3 regions of the Solibacillus sp. GQ1 genome follow, and region 2 is predicted to be linked to each of the others. Evidence: riboswitches for the same ligand, from Rfam matches in the RefSeq annotation. Region 2 holds a riboswitch; each other region holds the start of a gene.
The links. A riboswitch is a leader RNA that binds a small molecule or an ion and turns the genes downstream of it on or off. The one in region 2 is predicted to bind S-adenosylmethionine.
Positions count from the first base shown of each region.

Region 1: linked by a shared signal. The riboswitch ahead of metK (methionine adenosyltransferase) and the one ahead of AC6CH1_RS18835 (bifunctional homocysteine S-methyltransferase/methylenetetrahydrofolate reductase) in region 2 are both predicted to bind S-adenosylmethionine.
Region 3: linked by a shared signal. The riboswitch ahead of AC6CH1_RS14885 (O-acetylhomoserine aminocarboxypropyltransferase/cysteine synthase family protein) and the one ahead of AC6CH1_RS18835 (bifunctional homocysteine S-methyltransferase/methylenetetrahydrofolate reductase) in region 2 are both predicted to bind S-adenosylmethionine.

Region 1 covers NZ_JCAXEX010000001.1:2,414,813-2,418,161, forward strand. The annotation lists gene AC6CH1_RS12250 (gamma carbonic anhydrase) at 1-285, shown strand, start outside; gene metK (methionine adenosyltransferase) at 395-1,591, opposite strand; SAM riboswitch class I at 1,857-1,972, opposite strand; gene pckA (phosphoenolpyruvate carboxykinase (ATP)) at 2,171-3,349, shown strand, end outside.
Region 2 covers NZ_JCAXEX010000009.1:21,947-25,295, reverse strand. The annotation lists gene AC6CH1_RS18835 (bifunctional homocysteine S-methyltransferase/methylenetetrahydrofolate reductase) at 1-1,413, opposite strand, end outside; SAM riboswitch class I at 1,516-1,613, opposite strand; gene hemG (protoporphyrinogen oxidase) at 1,701-3,086, opposite strand; gene AC6CH1_RS18825 (chemotaxis protein) at 3,231-3,349, opposite strand, start outside.
Region 3 covers NZ_JCAXEX010000003.1:130,232-133,580, forward strand. The annotation lists gene AC6CH1_RS14875 (hypothetical protein) at 1-418, shown strand, start outside; gene nfsA (oxygen-insensitive NADPH nitroreductase) at 463-1,197, opposite strand; SAM riboswitch class I at 1,444-1,558, shown strand; gene AC6CH1_RS14885 (O-acetylhomoserine aminocarboxypropyltransferase/cysteine synthase family protein) at 1,676-2,980, shown strand; gene AC6CH1_RS14890 (hypothetical protein) at 3,170-3,349, shown strand, end outside.

The DNA.
Region 1 (3,349 bases), on a different contig from region 2:
GTAACAGTAGGTCATCAAGTTACATTACATAGCTGTACAATTAAGAAACGTGCTTTAGTTGGTATGGGTTCCATCATATTGGACGGAGCCGTTATAGGCGAAGGAGCATTTATCGGTGCCGGTAGTCTTGTGCCACCGGGAAAAGTGATTCCTCCCAACTGTTTAGCGATGGGACGCCCAGCAAAAGTCGTACGTGAAGTAACTGCAGAAGATCGCGCAGATATGGATCGCATTATTTCCGAATATGTAGCGAAGGGACAATACTATAAATCACTTCAGAAATAATTTCACACTCATTTACTGTTTATCGAAATCTCTACCTATAATATAGGAAGTTTACTGGAAATTACAAAAAAGGAGCTATCCATTTAACCGGATGCTCCTTTTTATTTTATTAAATTCCTGCTTTTGCTTTTAATTCAGCTGCTTTATCCGTATTTTCCCATGGCACATTTAAATCTGTGCGACCGAAATGTCCATATGCTGCTGTTTGTTTATAGATTGGGCGACGTAAATCAAGCATTTTAATAATGCCTGCAGGACGTAGGTCAAAGAGTTCACGAACCCAGTTTACGATTTGTGATTCTGCTACTTTTCCTGTACCAAATGTATCAACAGCGATTGAAACAGGCTGTGCAACACCGATTGCATAAGCAAGTTGCACTTCAGCACGGTCGGCTAAGCCAGCTGCTACAATATTTTTGGCAACATAGCGTGCTGCATATGCTGCAGAGCGGTCAACTTTTGTTGCATCCTTACCAGAGAATGCTCCGCCACCGTGACGTGCATAACCGCCGTAAGTATCAACAATAATTTTACGTCCTGTAAGACCTGCATCTCCTTTAGGTCCGCCGATTACGAAGCGACCTGTTGGGTTGATGAAGTACTTTGTAGCTTCATCCAATAAATGAGCAGGAACTACCGGTTTAATAACGTGTTCTTTAATGTCTGTTTGGATTTGTTCCAATGTTGCTTCTTCATCGTGCTGTGTTGAAATAACGATTGTATCTACACGAACAGGTTCATTGTTTTCATCATATTCAATTGTTACTTGTGTTTTACCATCCGGACGTAAATATTCCAATTCACCTGATTTACGCACTTCTGTTAAACGACGCGCTAATTTGTGAGCTAAAGAAATAGGCATCGGCATAAGTTCCGGTGTTTCGTTACATGCATAACCAAACATTAAACCTTGGTCGCCTGCACCGATTGCTTCAAGTTCATCTTCAGTCATTGAACCTTCACGTGCTTCCAATGCCTGGTCAACACCTTGTGCAATGTCAGGTGATTGCTCTCCTACTGCTACTAGTACTGCAAGATTTTCAGCATCAAAGCCGTACTTACCGCGTGTATAGCCGATTTCTGCTACTGTATCGCGGATAATTCCTTTCATATCTACATAAGTAGAAGTTGTAATTTCACCAGATACTAATACTAAGCCTGTTGTTACCGTAGTTTCACAAGCTACACGTGCATTTGGATCTGCAGCTAAAATAGCGTCTAAAATGGCATCCGAAATTTGATCACAAATTTTGTCCGGATGTCCTTCCGTTACACTTTCTGATGTAAACAGTCGACGATTTGTCATGTCATTTCCTCCTAAATCACTTTGGCAATTGTTTTTTATTGATACGGTACTCATTACCCATGTCCGTTATATTGCAGGAATTACGCTGATGCGTAGCTGCCTTTTTAACGTCAAGCTATATTTGCTTTAACACGAGGGTCTGAAAGGCTGTAACTATATAATTTTCGTTCAGTACGAAATTGTAAAACAAAATAAAAAAAATCCTTTCTCTCATAGCCGTGTTCATCACACGTGAGGAAAGGATATTACGTTTCGTTACCTTTCACTCTTATCGTTCAAGGGAAATTTTGCCCTTGCATCAGGTTGGCACCAACACGTATAAAATATACGCAGGTTGCCGGGTTTCATAGGGCCTGCCCCTCCACCAGCTCGGGATAAGAGTATCCGTTCAATTAAACATCTTACGCAAAAATTCAAGTACTGTCAACAAATTTTGACTTTTTTCGATCTGCTAAAATTTACGAAAAAATAATTTGCAATTAGTATAGATTATTTCACTTAATGTGTTATACTATTTTTGAATTAGGAATCAACTCCCCTCTATAAGGGAATACTATAAAAAAGGATGGTATTTAATAGATGAATTCGGTAGAAATTGCTAACGAGCTGAAAGAACTTTTAAACGGGGAAAACATCAAAACTCAATTATCTGTTCCACAATTAATTGAAAAAGCTACATCACGCGGAGAAGCATCGCTAACTGTTGAAGGCGCATTACGTGCTGAAACAGGCAAATATACTGGCCGCTCTCCTAAAGATAAATATATAGTAGAAGAAGAAATTTCAAATGACAAAATCGATTGGGGTAAAGTAAACCGTCCGATCTCTGCAGAAGTATTTGATAAACTTTATGTAAAAGTTATAAATTACTTAAAAGAACGTGACGAGTTATATGTATTCAACGGTTTTGCTGGTGCAGACAAAGAGTCTCAATTATCTATTAAAGTAATTAACGAATATGCTTGGCATAATCTATTCTGTCATCAATTATTCATCCGCCCAACAGCAGACGAATTGGCTAAACACGTTGCCGAGTTTACAATCGTATCTGCGCCAAACTTCAAAGCAGATCCGGAAGTAGACGGTACTGGATCGGAAACATTTATTATAACATCTATCGAAAAGAAAATCATCTTAATCGGCGGAACTGAGTACGCAGGTGAAATGAAGAAGTCAATCTTCGGTATTATGAACTACTTGTTACCTGAACAAGGTATCTTCCCAATGCACTGTTCTGCAAACGTTGGAGAAGAAGGCGATGTAGCATTATTCTTCGGTTTATCTGGTACAGGAAAAACTACTTTATCAGCTGACAAAGACCGTAAATTAATCGGTGATGACGAGCACGGCTGGTCTGACAATGGCGTATTCAACATTGAAGGTGGTTGCTATGCAAAAACAATCAACCTATCTGCTGAAAATGAGCCGGAAATTTACAATGCAATCCGCTTTGGTTCAGTATTGGAAAACGTTGCGGTAGACCCTGAATCACGTGAATGCGACTATGCAGACGGTTCTTTAACAGAAAACACACGTGTCGCTTACCCTATCGACTTTATCGACAATATCGTCTTGCCATCAGTAGCAGGTCATCCAAATACAATCGTCTTCTTAACAGCCGATGCATTTGGTGTATTACCTCCTATCTCTAAATTGACTAAAGAGCAGGCAATGTATCACTTCCTAAGCGGTTTCACTTCTAAACTTGCCGGTACAGAACGTGGTGTAACAGAGCCAGAACCAGTATTCTCTACATGC
Region 2 (3,349 bases):
ACGGACATTCGGATTAAAAGCAGCGGCCACCGAGAAATTCGCCTGTTTACGGAGTGACTTCCCAGTAAAAGAACCACCTTTATTTAACTGCTTAATTAAGGAAATGAGCTCCATTGACGAAACATCATATACGCTCGTCGCTCCCGGGAAATCCCCCACTTTTGTCGGGTCCCCTGTTACGACCAGAATATCATGAAGCTCCAACGCATCAAGTCCCATTAAATGTGACTGAAGCCCAATTAAATTTCGGTCACGGCACGTTAAATGCGGCAATGAACGAATTCCGTGCTCTTTTAAAATAGCGGCCATCGCGATATTGCTGATGCGCGGCGAAGCAAGTGAGTTATCAGCCATCATAATGACATCGGCTCCCGCTTTTGCCAGCTGTTTTGCCCCTTCGACAAACCCATCGATTTCCAGGTGACGCGGTGTATCCAGCTCAACAATAACAGAGCGTTCACGTTTTGCTTTTTCGTGGAGCGGCTCTTGTTTACGTGGCTCCGGAATACGGACGAATTGTGTAGACCTGTGTTTTTCTTCCTTCGTTTCGATTGGCTGCATATTCGCCAAACGTTTTTTTACGGCTGCAATATGCTTCGGTGTCGTCCCGCAGCACCCGCCAATTAAACGGACTCCTTGGTTTACAAGTTCAACGGCTGCACGTGCGAAATAGTCGGTTTCCGATTCATAGACAACACGACCATCTTCAATATCTAATAATGATGCATTTGGGTAAGCCGATAGAAAGGCCTTATTCGGTAAATTGACTCCTTCAAATGCCTGAATCGTATGGAAAGGACCTAATCGGCAGTTACTCCCAACAATATCCGCACCTAGTCTTTCTAAATCCTGAAGTGCTTCATTTAAAGACATTAAATTTTGAAGGACACCCGGCTCCTGCATTGTCACTTGGGCAATGATCGGTAAATCAGTCATAGAACGTAATAGATGGACACAATGCGATAATTCTTCAAAATCGTAATACGTTTCCAGTAAGAATCCATCTGGTTCACCAGCTAGTAATACTTCCGCTTGTTCTTGGAACGCAGTTAAAATTTCGTCTAATGTCGCATCACTTTTTCGGATTCCACGAATACCACCGATTGTCGCCAGCACATATTGTCCATCCAGGGAAGCAGCACGCTTTGCAATTTTTAACGCAGCTTCATTAAACTCCTTAACACGATTTTCATAGCCATAACGTGCAAGCTTAATTCGGTTGGCTCCGTATGTATTTGTCTGAATAATATCTGCACCCGCCGCAATATATTCACTATGAATTTTTTCTATAATATCAGGACGTGCAATATTCATCTCTTCATGACAATAATCCAATCCATATGAATAAAGAAGTGTTCCGATTGCCCCGTCTGCTGTTAAAACCCGTGTTTGTAATTCTTCAAGTAAACCCATTGCCTTCACTCCATCATTTACAGTATTTTCAGTATATTAACGATACAAAAAAGCCTTCTTTCATTAAATAAAAGAAGGCATAATAGTTATCAACTTAATCCCTTCTCATCTTCTGGCATTTGCCACTGGATTTAGCACCTGACTTAACGTTGGTTGCTGAAGTTTCATCGGGCCAGTCCCTCTACTTCTCTTGATAAGAAAATAATATGAATTTTTAAAATAATTAAATGAATCATAACGTTATCTAATACTTCCGTCAATACCCTTTAGCCGAATGAAGTATTTCTTTACATAATTCGACTAATAATTTGTTCAGCTGTTTTTTTTCCATTTAAAATACAGGCACCGATTCCTACTCCGAAATAGGCACATCCCGCTAATAGAACATTCGGGTAATCATTTGCCAGCTGCTGTATAACTTCCGATAATGCTTCATTATGCGCCAAATCATAGCGGGGCATTTGGTCAACCCACTTTGTTACATTGACGACTGTCGGCTCCGCTTCAACACCTAAGCTAACACGTATATCTTCCAATGCAACTTTCGTAAGTTCTTCATCAGACATAACAGCCAACTCTTCATAACGCGGATTAATATTTTTATAAAACAGGCGAACAAGTAAATTACCTTCCGCCGATGTATGTTTCCATTTACGGCTCGTCCATGTTGACGCATTGCAAACTAAATCACTATTATGCGAAACTATAAAGCCTGTACCATCTGCCGGTAAAATATCATCCGGTACATCAAAGCCCAAATACATCGTTAAAGCAGATGCCGTCGTGAACTTTTTCAACTGTTCTTCCAGTGAGTCATCCTGTATGACATGACGTACTGTTTCATTTGGAACAGCCAATACAACAACATCCGATAAAATTATTTCTTCTTCCAGCACGACTTCATATTGCTCTTCTTTTTTACGGATTTGCTTTGTTACTGTATTTTTCATGAATTCAACTTCCGGCAGCTGTTCCTCTAAGCGATCGATCAATGCCGATAAACCTGAGCGGAAAGAAATAAACTTCTTATTCGCAGCTTTTTCAAATTGCTCTCGATGTGCTTCGAATCCTTTAATAATCGATCCGTATTTGTTTTTATAGTCCACTAAATAAGGCAATGTGGATGCCAGGCTTAATTGATATAAGTCGCCTGAATAAACACCCGCTAATACAGGGGCAATTTGCTTGCGGACAATTTCTTCCCCTAAAAAATACTCCAAAAACGTACCGATCGAGCTTTCTTTTGTAAATTTAGTATTCGGGATTTCTAAATCTTGAAGTGCTCTCTTCTTTCCTTCTTCAGAAATTAACGTACTCGACATGAGTGATTCCACACTCATCGGAATACCGAATGTCGATCCTGCCGGAATTGCATGGAGCTCATTATTCGTATGAATGTAAGAAATTCCTGTTTCGTTATAGACAAGCTCTGATTCAAAATCAAGCTCTTTTACAAGCTCTAAAACCCCTGGATGGCGAGCTACAATTGAGTCAGCCCCCGTTTCCATAATAAAACCTTTATCCTTTTCGGAATGAATTTTCCCGCCTAAATATGCGTTCTTTTCAATCAGTATTAACCGTGCTTCCACATTTTGCTCATGCATTTTATTTTTCAAATAATGCATCGTACATAGCCCGGTAATCCCGCCACCTACAACTACTACTGTTTTCATATCCATTCTCTCCTATTTCGTTCGCTTCTCTTTTATAAGTATAAACTTTTTTATGCGAAATATGGTCAGTGGGGTATTACAATTTATAGAACCACATAAGAAAAACCATCCTACCAAAAAACTATGTTAGGATGGCCTCTTAATTTATTTATAAGATAGTTGCTTTGTTAGGGAAATAATTTCTGCTTCCAAAGACGTGGAGCGTTTATCAAAATAACGTATACGTTCACTACTGCGATTTTCTAAATGTTTATTTAGATCTA
Region 3 (3,349 bases), on a different contig from region 2:
TAACTTCTACGGTGAAGCGAGCTGGCTGTCAGCTGTACTTGATGCGAACGGATTCCTGCAAAATTACTTTATCGTGTCAGCAGCAAATCCTGAAATTTCGGCATATGGTACAACACCAAATGAAGCGTTAAGACTTTATAAAACAGCGTTAAGCCGTGGCGGCAGTACGGTAGATGGTACTTCGAATGCCGAAGAGGCCAAAGCGACGGTAAAAGTCGTGCGTGTTTATAAAGAGCGTGTAGGTGATTTCACAATTGTATCCTTCCTGGCGAACACAGGTGAAAACTTCATCGTTTCTACGGAAGTTGCACCGTTTGCAATATACTTGCAAGAAGGTGACCAGGCGACGATAACGTACGCGAAAACAGGAGAAGATTTCCAGCCTGTAAAAGCATTGCAAATTGAAGGGTTGAAATAAATAAAAGGAGTATGCCATTTTGCGGCATACTCCTTTTTATTAGCTTACTTCCAAGTAAAGCCTTGTGAAGCAAGGAAGTCTTTAATATGCGGACGGTTTTGTTCAACTAAGTAATCAGCCATTTGTTTCGTCCATGTTGCAGTCTTCTGATTCGAAGATCGGCTGCTGTAATAGTCTTCCATAATTCCATCGTACTCATCTAGCAGCGTCTCGTACTTATCAACGTCATAACCATTTTCATGCAATACCGCAGCTACCGGTAAACGCGGTTTTGTTTCATTGCGTTTTGTCGGTGTACCGATCGTCATCGCAAATAATGGGAAAACGTATTCCGGTAAATTGAACAGCTCGCTGATTTCCTTAGGATTTGTACGGGCACCACCGATATAGCAAATGCCGTAACCCATTGATTCAGCTGCAATAACAAAGTTTTGGGCAAATAATGCAACATCTGCTACCCCTACAAGCACGTTTTCAGCCGTGTCAGCAGAAATATCAACCCCATGTTTTTGACCGGCTACTTGCAAACGTTTGAAATCTACGCAAAACAAGAAAGAGGCGCCCGCTGTTTTGAACTGGAATTCATTTTTAGACAGTTCACCAAGCTTCGTTTTCTTTTCCTCATCCGTTACCCAAATGACACTGTAGGCCTGTACAAAATGCGAACTTGCCGCCATTTGTGCAGTTTCGATTAAATCGATGACAGTTTCTTTAGAAATTTCCTCACCTGTATATTTACGAACAGATGTATGACTGCGTAATAATTCTTTTGTATTCACGTGAACATCTCCCTTATATGTAATAAAAAACTTAAATATATAGCCTTCAAGCTTATTTTAGTCAATATTTTACTTGAAGTCGATTATTAACGTCTGTTCAATTCATAGAGAAGGAATTTTTGCATATCGTTAAATACAGATAAGAGTAATCTGAATAGAAATCTGAAAATTTTAATTTTTTTGTGTTGACATATCGGATTAGTATGTTTTATACTGAGACTCAACGATGGAACACAAATCACATAACTCTTATCAAGAGCGGCGGAGGGAATAGGCCCTGAGATGCCCGGCAACCAGTAAGTGATGAACTGACTAAGGTGCTAATTCCTACAAAATGGACAATCATTTTGAAAGATAAGAGGAGGCAAACTTGCTCATGCGCAACCCTCTTCTTAACTGAAGAGGGTTTTTTTCATTTAAAAAATCCTCCTCAAAAAACACCGATTTCACCATCGATTAAATTTTTGGGGGTAATAAAATGACAAATTTAAGACCAGAAACTTTATTATTACACGGGGGACAAAAGCCAGACCCGGTAACAGGTGCAATTGCAGTTCCCGTTTACCGCACAACAGCCTATGCATTTAATGACACAGCTCATGCGCAACGTCTATTTGCATTACAGGAAACAGGCAATATTTATTCTCGTATTATGAACCCGACAGTCGGGGCATTTGAAGAACGGGTTGCTTTATTAGAAGGGGGTACAGCAGCAGTAGGGCTTTCATCTGGCGCAGCAGCAGTAGCATTTTCGATTTTAAACGTTGCCGGTGCAGGGGATGAAATTGTTGCGGCAGGTTCACTTTACGGTGGGACTTACAATTTATTCGCCACTACATTGCCTCGCTACGGCATTACAGTAAAATTTGTGGATGAATCAGATCCTGCAAACTTCCAGGCGGCAATCACGGATAAAACGAAAGCAATCTTCGCTGAAATTATCGGAAATCCAAGCTTGAAAGTACTGGATATTGAAGCGGTAGCAAACATCGCTCATGACAATGGTCTTCCTTTATTAATCGACAGCACATTTGCTTCCCCATACGGAAGTAATCCGATTGAATTCGGTGCGGATGTTGTCATCCATTCTGCAACAAAATGGATTGGTGGTCATGGAACGACAATCGGCGGGATTGTCGTTGATGCAGGGAAGTTCGACTGGACACAAGGAAGACATCCAGGATTTACAGAACCGGATACTTCTTACCATGGTCTACGCTACGGGATTGACACAGCAGGCGCTGCATTTGCGACAAAGCTTCGTGTTCAACTATTGCGTGATTTTGGTCCAACATTATCTGCTGACGCGGCATTTAACTTCCTGCAAGGACTTGAAACGCTTCATTTGCGTATTGTCCGTCACAATGAAAATACACAAAAAGTTGCCGAGTATTTAAGAGCCCACCCATTTGTGGAATACGTAAATTACAACGGCTTTGAAGATTTTGAGACACATGATTTGGCGAAAAAGTACTTGAAAAACGGCTTTGGATCTATCATTACGTTCGGCATTAAAGGTGGACGCGAAGCCGGTCGCCAAGTAATCGATAACGTAGAATTGTTTTCACACGTAGCAAACGTTGGGGATGCCCGTTCATTGATTATCCACCCTGCGAGCACAACGCACCAACAGTTATCTGCTGAAGAACTAAAAACTGCCGGCGTATCGGAAGAGCTCATTCGCTTATCAATCGGGTTAGAAGCAGCAGAAGATATTATCGCAGATTTAGAACAGGCATTAGCGAAAGTTGCGGCTGAAGTAGGCGCAGAAACAAACGCATAAACCTTTAAAAAAGGCTTAGCTTTTCCCATTCGAGAAGCTAAGCAATTTTTAGAAAATTAATCCCTACTATTTTTATAAGTTTTATTGACAAATTTAATACCAAGTAATACAATTGGGATAATAATATTACCAACCGGAAAAATTTAAAGTGATGTTGCAGCATCATTGGAAGAAAAGGAGTTGTTCAACATGGGGAAAGTATACAGTGCACAAAACATTGCAGCCTATATTATTTATGAACTTAATGACGTAAAGGAATTTGTGAACGCTTGCGCTATCCAGCAAATTTTGGCGGATGTGAATACGATGTGGCAGCATGTTTTTGGACACAGTGCCTTCTCTGAACAAGCTCACGATCTTACCACAGCA